DNA from 2 places in the Streptomyces sp. TLI_146 genome. Region 2 is predicted to be linked to the other one. Evidence: riboswitches for the same ligand, from Rfam matches in the RefSeq annotation. Region 2 holds a riboswitch; the other holds the start of a gene.
The links. A riboswitch is a leader RNA that binds a small molecule or an ion and turns the genes downstream of it on or off. The one in region 2 is predicted to bind glycine.

Region 1 (4,407 bases), 4.0 Mb from region 2:
GGGTGCGGTGCGCGTGCTGCGCCAGCAGGGCGTAGAACTGCGGGATCTCCACGGCCGGTTCGGTGATCCGCAGCGGGCCCGCGGGCATCCGGTCCAGGCCGGTGGCGATCCGGCGCAGATCCGGCCAGGGGATGCCGACCCCGCCGCCGGGGGCGTGCGGGTTGAGCCAGATCCCGTACCGGTCGGGGTAGAGGGTGCGGGCGATGTCACGGCCGGTGACCACCTCGTGGGCCCGGTTCCAGCCGCTGGCGGAGAGCTCCTGGGCGGAGGTCACACAGGGCGCGTACGCCACCCCGTCGACCTCCATGTTCCCGTACTGCGCGTCGGGGGCGCCGGGCCGGCCGTGCCAGAGCAGCATCCACAGCCGGCCGGAGGAGGGGTCGGCGAGGGCGTGCAGCAGCGCCTCGTACGCGTCGTAGCGTCCGGGGGCCACCTGGCGCAGCATGTGCTCGACCTGCCCGGCCGCCGCGGTGCCTGACGCACTCACCCTGGGTCCCGCCCCTCTTCGTTCCCCCGCGCCGCCGGTGCACAGGCGTGCGGCCGTGGGGGTCTACGGATTATGAAACCAGCTTATGCGGGAGCGGCTAGGGGGTGGCCCGCGTGTAGAAGGGGCGCACTCGCTCGCGCATCCAGTCGCCCACCGGGTCCTGGGCCACGTCGAGCAGCACCAGGTTCACCGGCCAGCCGACCGGGACCCGGCCCAGCGCCCGGCCCAGCGCCTCCATGGGGGCGTTGCGCCCGGCCCCGTCCCAGGTGGAGAACTCCACGCCGATGAAGAGCGTCGGGGAGTCGCCCTCGATGGAGGCCAGCGCGCGGCGGGCGGTGCGCACCACGCCGGTGGCGTCGAACTCCTCGGCCGCGGCGGACAGGAAGTCGACCGGGTCCTCCTGCCAGTCGGGCTCGAAGAGCCGCACCCGGGCGCCGGAGGCGGGCCCGTCGAGCGCGGTGCGCCCGGTGCGGCACAGCTCGGCGACGGCGGGCGGCGGCAGCGGTACGCCGACGGCGCCCTCCGGGTTCAGCGCGATGCCGAGCTGCGGGGGCAGACCGCGGGCGAACTCCACGGCGGGGGCCACGGCGAACGACATGTGCGGGCCGACGCACTGGAGGAACTGCTGCTCGGAGCTGTAGACGGGGACGTAGGGCAGGCCCGCGATCTCCATGGTGGGGAGGTCCAGGTCGGCGCTGTCCCGGCTGCCGCCGTTGGGGAGGGGGATCCAGACCGGGTTGCGTCCCAGGACCTCTATCAGCCGGGGGCCCGCGCCCGGGACGCCGAGCGAGGCCGCCAGCGCCTCCTCCAGCTCGTTGCCCGGCCAGCCTCCGCCGCCGTGTGGGTGGAGCAGGTCCATCTGCCGTCCTTCATCTGCGAGCCGATTCTGGCTGGTGGTCGCGCCCACGCGGCGGAGCCGCACATGTCACAGCCCCGCGCCCCTGAAAAGCAGGAGGTTGCGTCGTCCCCGTGCTCAAACTCTAGCCCCGGCCGGGGCCCTCCTCGAAGGCGATCCGGTTCACCGTCTGTGCCGCCTCCCTGTCCAGCAGCACCGCCGACGCCACCCCTCTCGGCAGGCGGCCCCGCGCCACCGCGGCTATCAGGCGGGGCACCGCCCTGGAGTGGCGGGCGAAGGCGTACGAGGAGACCTTGCGGCCACGGGCGACCTGGCCCGCCAGGGCCGTCTCCGGGGAGACGTCGAGCAGCACCAGGTGCAGCGCGCGGCCGCCCCGCGCCGCGGCCCGCGCCAGCGACCAGCGCACCCAGGCGTGGGTGCCGCAGTCGTGGACCGCCAGGCCGCCGCCCGACCGCAGCGCCCGGTGCATCCGCAGGAAGTGGGCGACCCTTACTACCGGCCGGTACAGCGCGTACGGCACCCCGCCCATCCGGGCCTCCCAGGCGCGGCGGGTGTCCTGCGAGTCGATGCCGACGCCGGTGACGGCCCGGCGCAGCAGGGTCGTCTTGCCGCTGCCGGGCAGGCCGGAGACCACCACCACGTCCCCCTCGGCGAACCGGAGCGTGTGCGGTGAGCGACCGCCCCGGCCGCGCAGGTCCCGTACCACCGGAACCGGGGCGTCCGCGTGCGTCGCCGCCGTCGTGTGAACCGTCATCGGTGCTCCCCCTGCCGGGTCGTGCGACCCTTTCCCCATGCGCGTAAAAGGATGGTAATGAGACTCGGGTGATGTTCTGCCCGTGGGAGGCGTGCAATGATGTGCGCGCCAAACTGCATACCGGCCGCTTGAATCCACGCGGGAGAGTCCCCGGCAGTTCCCCCAAGGCCCCAGAAGGCCGGGAGGACCGCGGGGCGCCGAAGGAGCAAGTCCCTCCCTTGAATCTCTCAGGCCCCGTACCGCGTGGATGAGGCAGATCTGAAAAGCGAGTCGCGCGTTCCCGGACGGCGCGGCTCCACCCAAGGTGCAAGCCGGGTCTCCCGGCGAACCTCTCAGGTTCCGATGACAGATGGGGAGGATCGTCCTCGCCGTCATGCCCTGGGAGTCACACCCTCATGAGCAATCCCCGTCTCACCGCCCTTGACGCAACTCACCGTTCGCTGGGCGCGACCATGACCGACTTCGCCGGCTGGGACATGCCGCTGCGGTACGGCAGCGAGCGCGACGAGCACACCGCCGTGCGCACCAGGGCCGGTCTCTTCGACCTCTCCCACATGGGCGAGATCACCGTCACCGGCCCGCAGGCCGTGCAGGCGCTGGACTACGCGCTGGTCGGCAACATGAGCACCATCGGCGTGGGCCGCGCCCGCTACACGATGATCTGCCAGGAGGACGGCGGCATCGTCGACGACCTGATCGTCTACCGCCTCGGCGAGGACGAGTACATGGTCGTCGCCAACGCCGGCAACGCCCAGGTCGTCCTGGACGCGATCACCGAGCGCGCGGCCGCCTTCGACGCCGAGGTCCGCGACGACCGCGACAACTACGCGCTGCTCGCCGTCCAGGGCCCCGAGTCCCCCGGCATCCTGAAGTCGCTCACCGACGCCGACCTGGACGGCCTGAAGTACTACGCGGGCCTGCCCGGCACCGTGGCCGGCGTCCCGGCGCTGATCGCCCGTACGGGCTACACCGGCGAGGACGGCTTCGAGCTCTTCGTGGCCCCGGCCGACGCCGAGAAGCTGTGGCAGGCGCTCACCGAGGCGGGCAAGGACGCGGGCCTGGTGCCGTGCGGTCTGTCCTGCCGCGACACGCTGCGCCTGGAGGCGGGCATGCCGCTGTACGGGCACGAGCTGACCACCTCCCTCACCCCGTTCGACGCGGGGCTCGGCCGGGTCGTGAAGTTCGAGAAGGACGGCGACTTCGTGGGCCGCGCCGCCCTGGAGGCCGCCGCCGAGCGCGCCGCCGCGAAGGCTCCCCGCAAGCTGGTCGGTCTGGTCGCCGAGGGCCGCCGGGTGCCGCGCGCCGGGTTCTCCGTGGTGGCGGGCGGCGAGGTCGTCGGCGAGGTGACCTCGGGCGCCCCGTCGCCGACGCTGGGCAAGCCGATCGCCATGGCGTACGTGGACGCCGCGCACGCCGAACCGGGCACCTCCGGTGTCGGCGTCGACATCCGCGGTACGCATGAGCCGTACGAGGTCGTGGCGCTGCCGTTCTACAAGCGGCAGAAGTGACCCCTCGCACACGCACCGCATGACTTTCCCGTTCACCACCACTCCCCCTCGTACAGGAGAATTCAGGTCATGAGCAACCCTCAGCAGCTGCGTTACAGCAAGGAGCACGAGTGGCTGTCGGCCACGGAGGACGGTGTGGCGACGGTCGGCATCACCGAGTTCGCGGCCAACGCGCTCGGTGACGTCGTCTTCGCCCAGCTCCCGGCGGTCGGCGACACCGTCACCGCGGGCGAGACCTGCGGCGAGCTGGAGTCGACCAAGTCGGTCAGCGACCTGTACTCGCCGGTCTCCGGCGAGGTCGTCGCGGCCAACCAGGACGTCGTCGACGACCCGTCGCTGGTGAACTCCGCCCCCTTCGAGGGCGGCTGGCTGTTCAAGGTGCGCGTCGCCGAGGAGCCGGGCGACCTGCTCTCCGCCGACGAGTACACCGCCTTCGCCGCCGGCTGACCTACCACTCCAGGGAACTTCCGATGTCGCTTCTGAACCAGTCCCTCCATGAGCTGGACCCGGACGTCGCCGCCGCCGTCGACGCCGAGCTCGTCCGCCAGCAGTCCACCCTCGAAATGATCGCCTCGGAGAACTTCGCTCCGGTCGCGGTCATGGAGGCCCAGGGCACGGTCCTCACCAACAAGTACGCCGAGGGCTACCCGGGCCGCCGCTACTACGGCGGCTGCGAGCACGTGGACGTGACCGAGCAGATCGCGATCGACCGGGTCAAGGACCTGTTCGGCGCGGAGTACGCCAACGTCCAGCCGCACTCCGGCGCCTCCGCCAACCAGGCCGCCCTGTTCGCGATCGCCCA
Region 2 (4,407 bases):
GGTCGGGCACAACCCCGCCGACGAGCTCGCCAGGCGCCGCAACCGGGCCGTCTGAGAGGCCGCGGGCCCGCCGGGGGCCCATTGTCAGTGGCGTGAGGCAGCATCGGTGGTGTGAGAGCCGCGCCGACCATTCTGCATCTGGACATGGATGCCTTCTTCGCCGCCGCAGAGCAGGCGTCGAAGCCCAGCCTGCGCGGAAAACCCGTGATCGTGGGCGGCCTCGGACCACGCGGTGTGGTGGCCACCGCGTCGTACGAGGCACGGCGCTTCGGTGCGCGATCCGCGATGCCGATGGCTCAGGCGAGACGGCTGTGTCCCAATGGCGCCTATCTGGTGCCGCGCTTCGGCTTCTACCGCTCGATCAGCGAGCAGGTGATGGAGTTGCTGGGGCGGCTGTCGCCCCTGGTGGAGCCCCTGAGCCTCGACGAGGCCTTCGTGGACCTGGAGGCCGGGGGAGTCGCGTGGGACGCCCAGTCGGCCCGTGAGGCCGGTCAGCGGCTGCGTGCCGACATCCGGGCGGTGACGGGTCTGACGGGGTCGGTGGGGCTCGCCGGGTCCAAGATGCTGGCGAAGATCGCCTCCGAGGAGGCCAAGCCCGACGGTCTCAGGCTCATAGAACCCGGCACCGAACGGGACATGCTCGCCCCGATGCCGGTGAGGACGCTGCCGGGGGTGGGCCCGGCGACCGGGGAGCATCTGCGCAGGGCCGGGATGACCACGGTCGCGGATCTCGCCGAAGCGGGCGAGGACGAGCTCGTACGGCTGCTCGGCAAGGCGCACGGGGCGTCGCTGCACCGGATGGCGCTCGGGCTCGACGACCGGCCGGTGGTGGCCGAGCGGGACACCAAGTCGGTGTCGGTCGAGGACACCTTCGACGTGGACCTGCACGACCGGGTGCGGGTGATGAACGAGGTGGGGCGGCTCGCAGACCGGTGTGTGCAGCGCCTGCGGGCGTCCGGGCACTCGGGCCGCACGATCGTCCTCAAGGTCCGCAGGTACGACTTCTCGACGCTGACCCGGTCGGAGACGCTCAGAGGGCCCACGGACGACCCCGCGGTGGTGCGCGAGGCGGCCGGCCGGCTGCTCGACTCCGTGGACACGACGGGCGGCGTGCGCCTCCTCGGGGTCGGGGTCAGCGGCCTCGCGGACTTCACGCAGGAGGACCTCTTCGCGCAGGCCGCCGGTGAGCGGGAGCCGGTCGAGGAGGCGGCCGCCGAGGAGGAGGCGGATCCGGCCGTCCCCGAGCAGACGGCGGCCGCCGACCCGGCCGAGCGGCACTGGCCGGCCGGGCACGATGTGCGCCACCGCGAGTTCGGCCCCGGCTGGGTGCAGGGCAGCGGGGTGGGGCGGGTCACCGTCCGGTTCGAGACGCCCACGTCGAAGGCGCCCGGACGGGTGCGGACGTTCCGGGTGGACGACCCCGACCTGGAGCCGTCCGAGCCGCTGCCGCTGGTGGCGGAGCCCGGGGAGACGGGTGACGCGGAGGGTCAGGCCTCGTCGTCCTCCTCGCCCGCGAGCCGTCCGAAGTCCCGGTCGGAGCCGGGCAGGGGATCGGGGGCGGCGATGTCGAGTCCGTAGTGGTGGTAGAGCTGGAGCTCCTGCTCGGGGGAGAGGTGGCGGCCGACGCCGAAGTCGGGAGCGTCCTTGATCAGCGCCCGGTCGTAGGGGATGTGCAGCGCCTCGTCGACGAGGGTGCTGGGCTCCAGGGGGACGAAGGCGTCCCGGCTGAACAGGCCGGTGCGTACGGCGGCCCACTCGGGCGCCCCGGTGGCGTCGTCGAGGTAGACCTCGTCCACCGTGCCGATCTTGTTGCCGTTGCGGTCGAACGCCTTGCGGCCGATCAGGCTGCGCGGATCGATATCGGTCTGCACGGTCCCTCCAACTGGTCGCAACTGCTCGTAAGCACTACGAAAGTGCACATCGCGGGCGTCGGCCACTCGAAGGATCAGGGCCGGAACGCGCTGGTACCCTGGCGGTGGCTGCTGACCCCGCGCGGGAGAGTCCTCCGGAGAGAAGTCCGGAGGCGCCGAAGGAGCAAATCCTCCCCGGAATCTCTCAGGCCCACGTACCGCGCGGACGAGGTCACTCTGGAAAGCAGGACGGGGGACGTGCGGGCAGCTGCCGTGCGCGCACCCTTTCCTCACCGACGGTGAAAGCCGGGACGCCCCCACGCGCCCCGGTGAAGCTCTCAGGTTGAGATGACAGAGGGGGAGGCCGTCCGGGCACCCGCGCCGTGGTGCCCCTCGCAGGTCGTGCAGACCAGGAGGCCTCCGTAATGACCGCCAACCGCATGCCGCTCACCGAGCTCGAGCGTGGCATCCCCTTCGAGCAGCGTCACATCGGGCCCGATGCCGAGGCCCAGGCGAAGATGCTCGCGCAGGTCGGCTACGGCTCGCTCGACGAGCTGACCGCCGCTGCGGTGCCGGACGTGATCAAGAGCGCCGAGGCGCTGGGTCTGCCCGGCGCCCGCACCGAGGCCGAGGTCCTGGCCGAGCTGCGCTCCCTCGCCGACCGCAACAAGGTCCTGGCCCCGATGATCGGCCTGGGCTACTACGGCACGTTCACCCCGCCGGTGATCCTGCGCAACGTCATGGAGAACCCGGCCTGGTACACGGCGTACACGCCGTACCAGCCGGAGATCTCGCAGGGCCGTCTGGAGGCGCTGCTCAACTTCCAGACCGTCGTCGCCGACCTCACCGGGCTGCCGACCTCCGGCGCCTCGCTGCTCGACGAGGGCACCGCGGCCGCCGAGGCGCTCGCGCTCTCGCGCCGCGTCGGCAAGGTCAAGGGCGGGGTCTTCCTCGTCGACGCCGACACGCTGCCGCAGACCGTCGCCGTCATAGAGACGCGCGCCGAGCCGACCGGTGTCGAGGTCGTCGTCGCCGACCTGAGCCACGGCATCCCGGCCGAGATCGCCGAGCGCGGTGTCTTCGGTGTGCTGCTCCAGTACCCCGGCGCCTCCGGCGAGGTCCGCGACCTCAAGCCCGTCATCGACGAGGCCCACGAGCTGGGCGCGATCGTCACCGTCGCCGCCGACCTGCTCGCCCTGACCCTGCTGACCTCGCCCGGCGAGCTCGGCGCGGACATCGCGGTGGGCACCACCCAGCGCTTCGGCGTCCCGATGGGCTTCGGCGGCCCGCACGCCGGCTACATGGCGGTCCAGGAGAAGTTCGCCCGCAGCCTGCCCGGCCGCCTGGTCGGCGTCTCCGTGGACGCGGACGGCAACCGGGCGTACCGCCTGGCCCTGCAGACCCGTGAGCAGCACATCCGCCGCGAGAAGGCCACCAGCAACATCTGTACGGCGCAGGTCCTGCTCGCCGTCATGGCCGGTATGTACGCGGTCTACCACGGCCCCGACGGACTGCGGCAGATCGCCCGGCGCACCCACCGGTACGCGGTGATCCTCGCCGAGGGGCTGCGCGCCGCCGGTGTGGAGGTCGTGCACGGCTCGTACTTCGACACGCTGACCGTCAAGGTCCCCGGCAAGGCCGCCGAGGCCGTCGCCGCCGCCCGTGACGGCGGGGTCAACCTGCACCTGGTGGACGCCGACACCGTCTCGATCGCCTGCGACGAGACCACCGACCGCGACCGCATCGCCGCCGTCTGGGCCGCCTTCGGCGCCGAGGGCGACATCGAGGCGCTGGACGCCGCGGCCGCCGACACGCTGCCGGACGCGCTGCTGCGCTCCGACGAGGTCCTGACCCACCCGGTCTTCCACCAGCACCGCTCCGAGACCGCGATGCTGCGCTACCTGCGCAAGCTCGCCGACCGCGACTACGCGCTGGACCGCGGCATGATCCCGCTCGGCTCCTGCACCATGAAGCTGAACGCGACCACCGAGATGGAGCCGGTCACCTGGCCCGAGTTCGGCCAGATGCACCCCTTCGCGCCGGCCGAGCAGGCCGGGGGCTACCTCACGCTCATCCACGAGCTGGAGGAGCGCCTCGCCGAGGTCACCGGGTACGACGCGGTCTCCATCCAGCCCAACGCCGGTTCGCAGGGCGAGCTCGCGGGTCTGCTCGCGGTGCGCGCCTACCACCGGGCCAACGGCGACGAGCAGCGCACGGTCTGCCTCATCCCGTCCTCCGCGCACGGCACCAACGCCGCCAGCGCCGTGATGGCCGGCATGAAGGTCGTCGTGGTGAAGACCGCCGACGACGGCGAGGTAGACATCGCCGACCTGCGCGCCAAGATCGAGCAGTACCGCGACGAGCTCTCGGTGCTGATGATCACCTACCCGTCCACGCACGGGGTGTTCGAGGAGCACGTCGCGGACATCTGCGGCGAGGTGCACGACGCGGGCGGCCAGGTCTACGTCGACGGCGCCAACCTCAACGCGCTGGTGGGCCTCGCCAAGCCGGGCAAGTTCGGCGGCGATGTCTCGCACCTCAACCTGCACAAGACGTT

Region 1: it holds a riboswitch for glycine, as region 2 does, so the genes downstream of both, gcvT (glycine cleavage system aminomethyltransferase GcvT) here and gcvP (aminomethyl-transferring glycine dehydrogenase) in region 2, are expected to answer to the same signal.

The regions. Positions count from the first base shown of each region.
Region 1 covers NZ_PJMX01000001.1:6,211,291-6,215,697, reverse strand. Annotated here, with positions in the region: gene BX283_RS27885 (enhanced serine sensitivity protein SseB C-terminal domain-containing protein) at 1-487, opposite strand, end outside; gene BX283_RS27880 (enhanced serine sensitivity protein SseB) at 585-1,346, opposite strand; gene BX283_RS27875 (AAA family ATPase) at 1,468-2,097, opposite strand; glycine riboswitch at 2,227-2,349, shown strand; gene gcvT (glycine cleavage system aminomethyltransferase GcvT) at 2,493-3,605, shown strand; gene gcvH (glycine cleavage system protein GcvH) at 3,675-4,052, shown strand; gene glyA (serine hydroxymethyltransferase) at 4,076-4,407, shown strand, end outside.
Region 2 covers NZ_PJMX01000001.1:2,166,928-2,171,334, reverse strand. Annotated here, with positions in the region: gene BX283_RS09970 (MerR family transcriptional regulator) at 1-55, shown strand, start outside; gene BX283_RS09965 (DNA polymerase IV) at 112-1,578, shown strand; gene BX283_RS09960 (PRC-barrel domain-containing protein) at 1,488-1,871, opposite strand; glycine riboswitch at 1,984-2,081, shown strand; gene gcvP (aminomethyl-transferring glycine dehydrogenase) at 2,276-4,407, shown strand, end outside.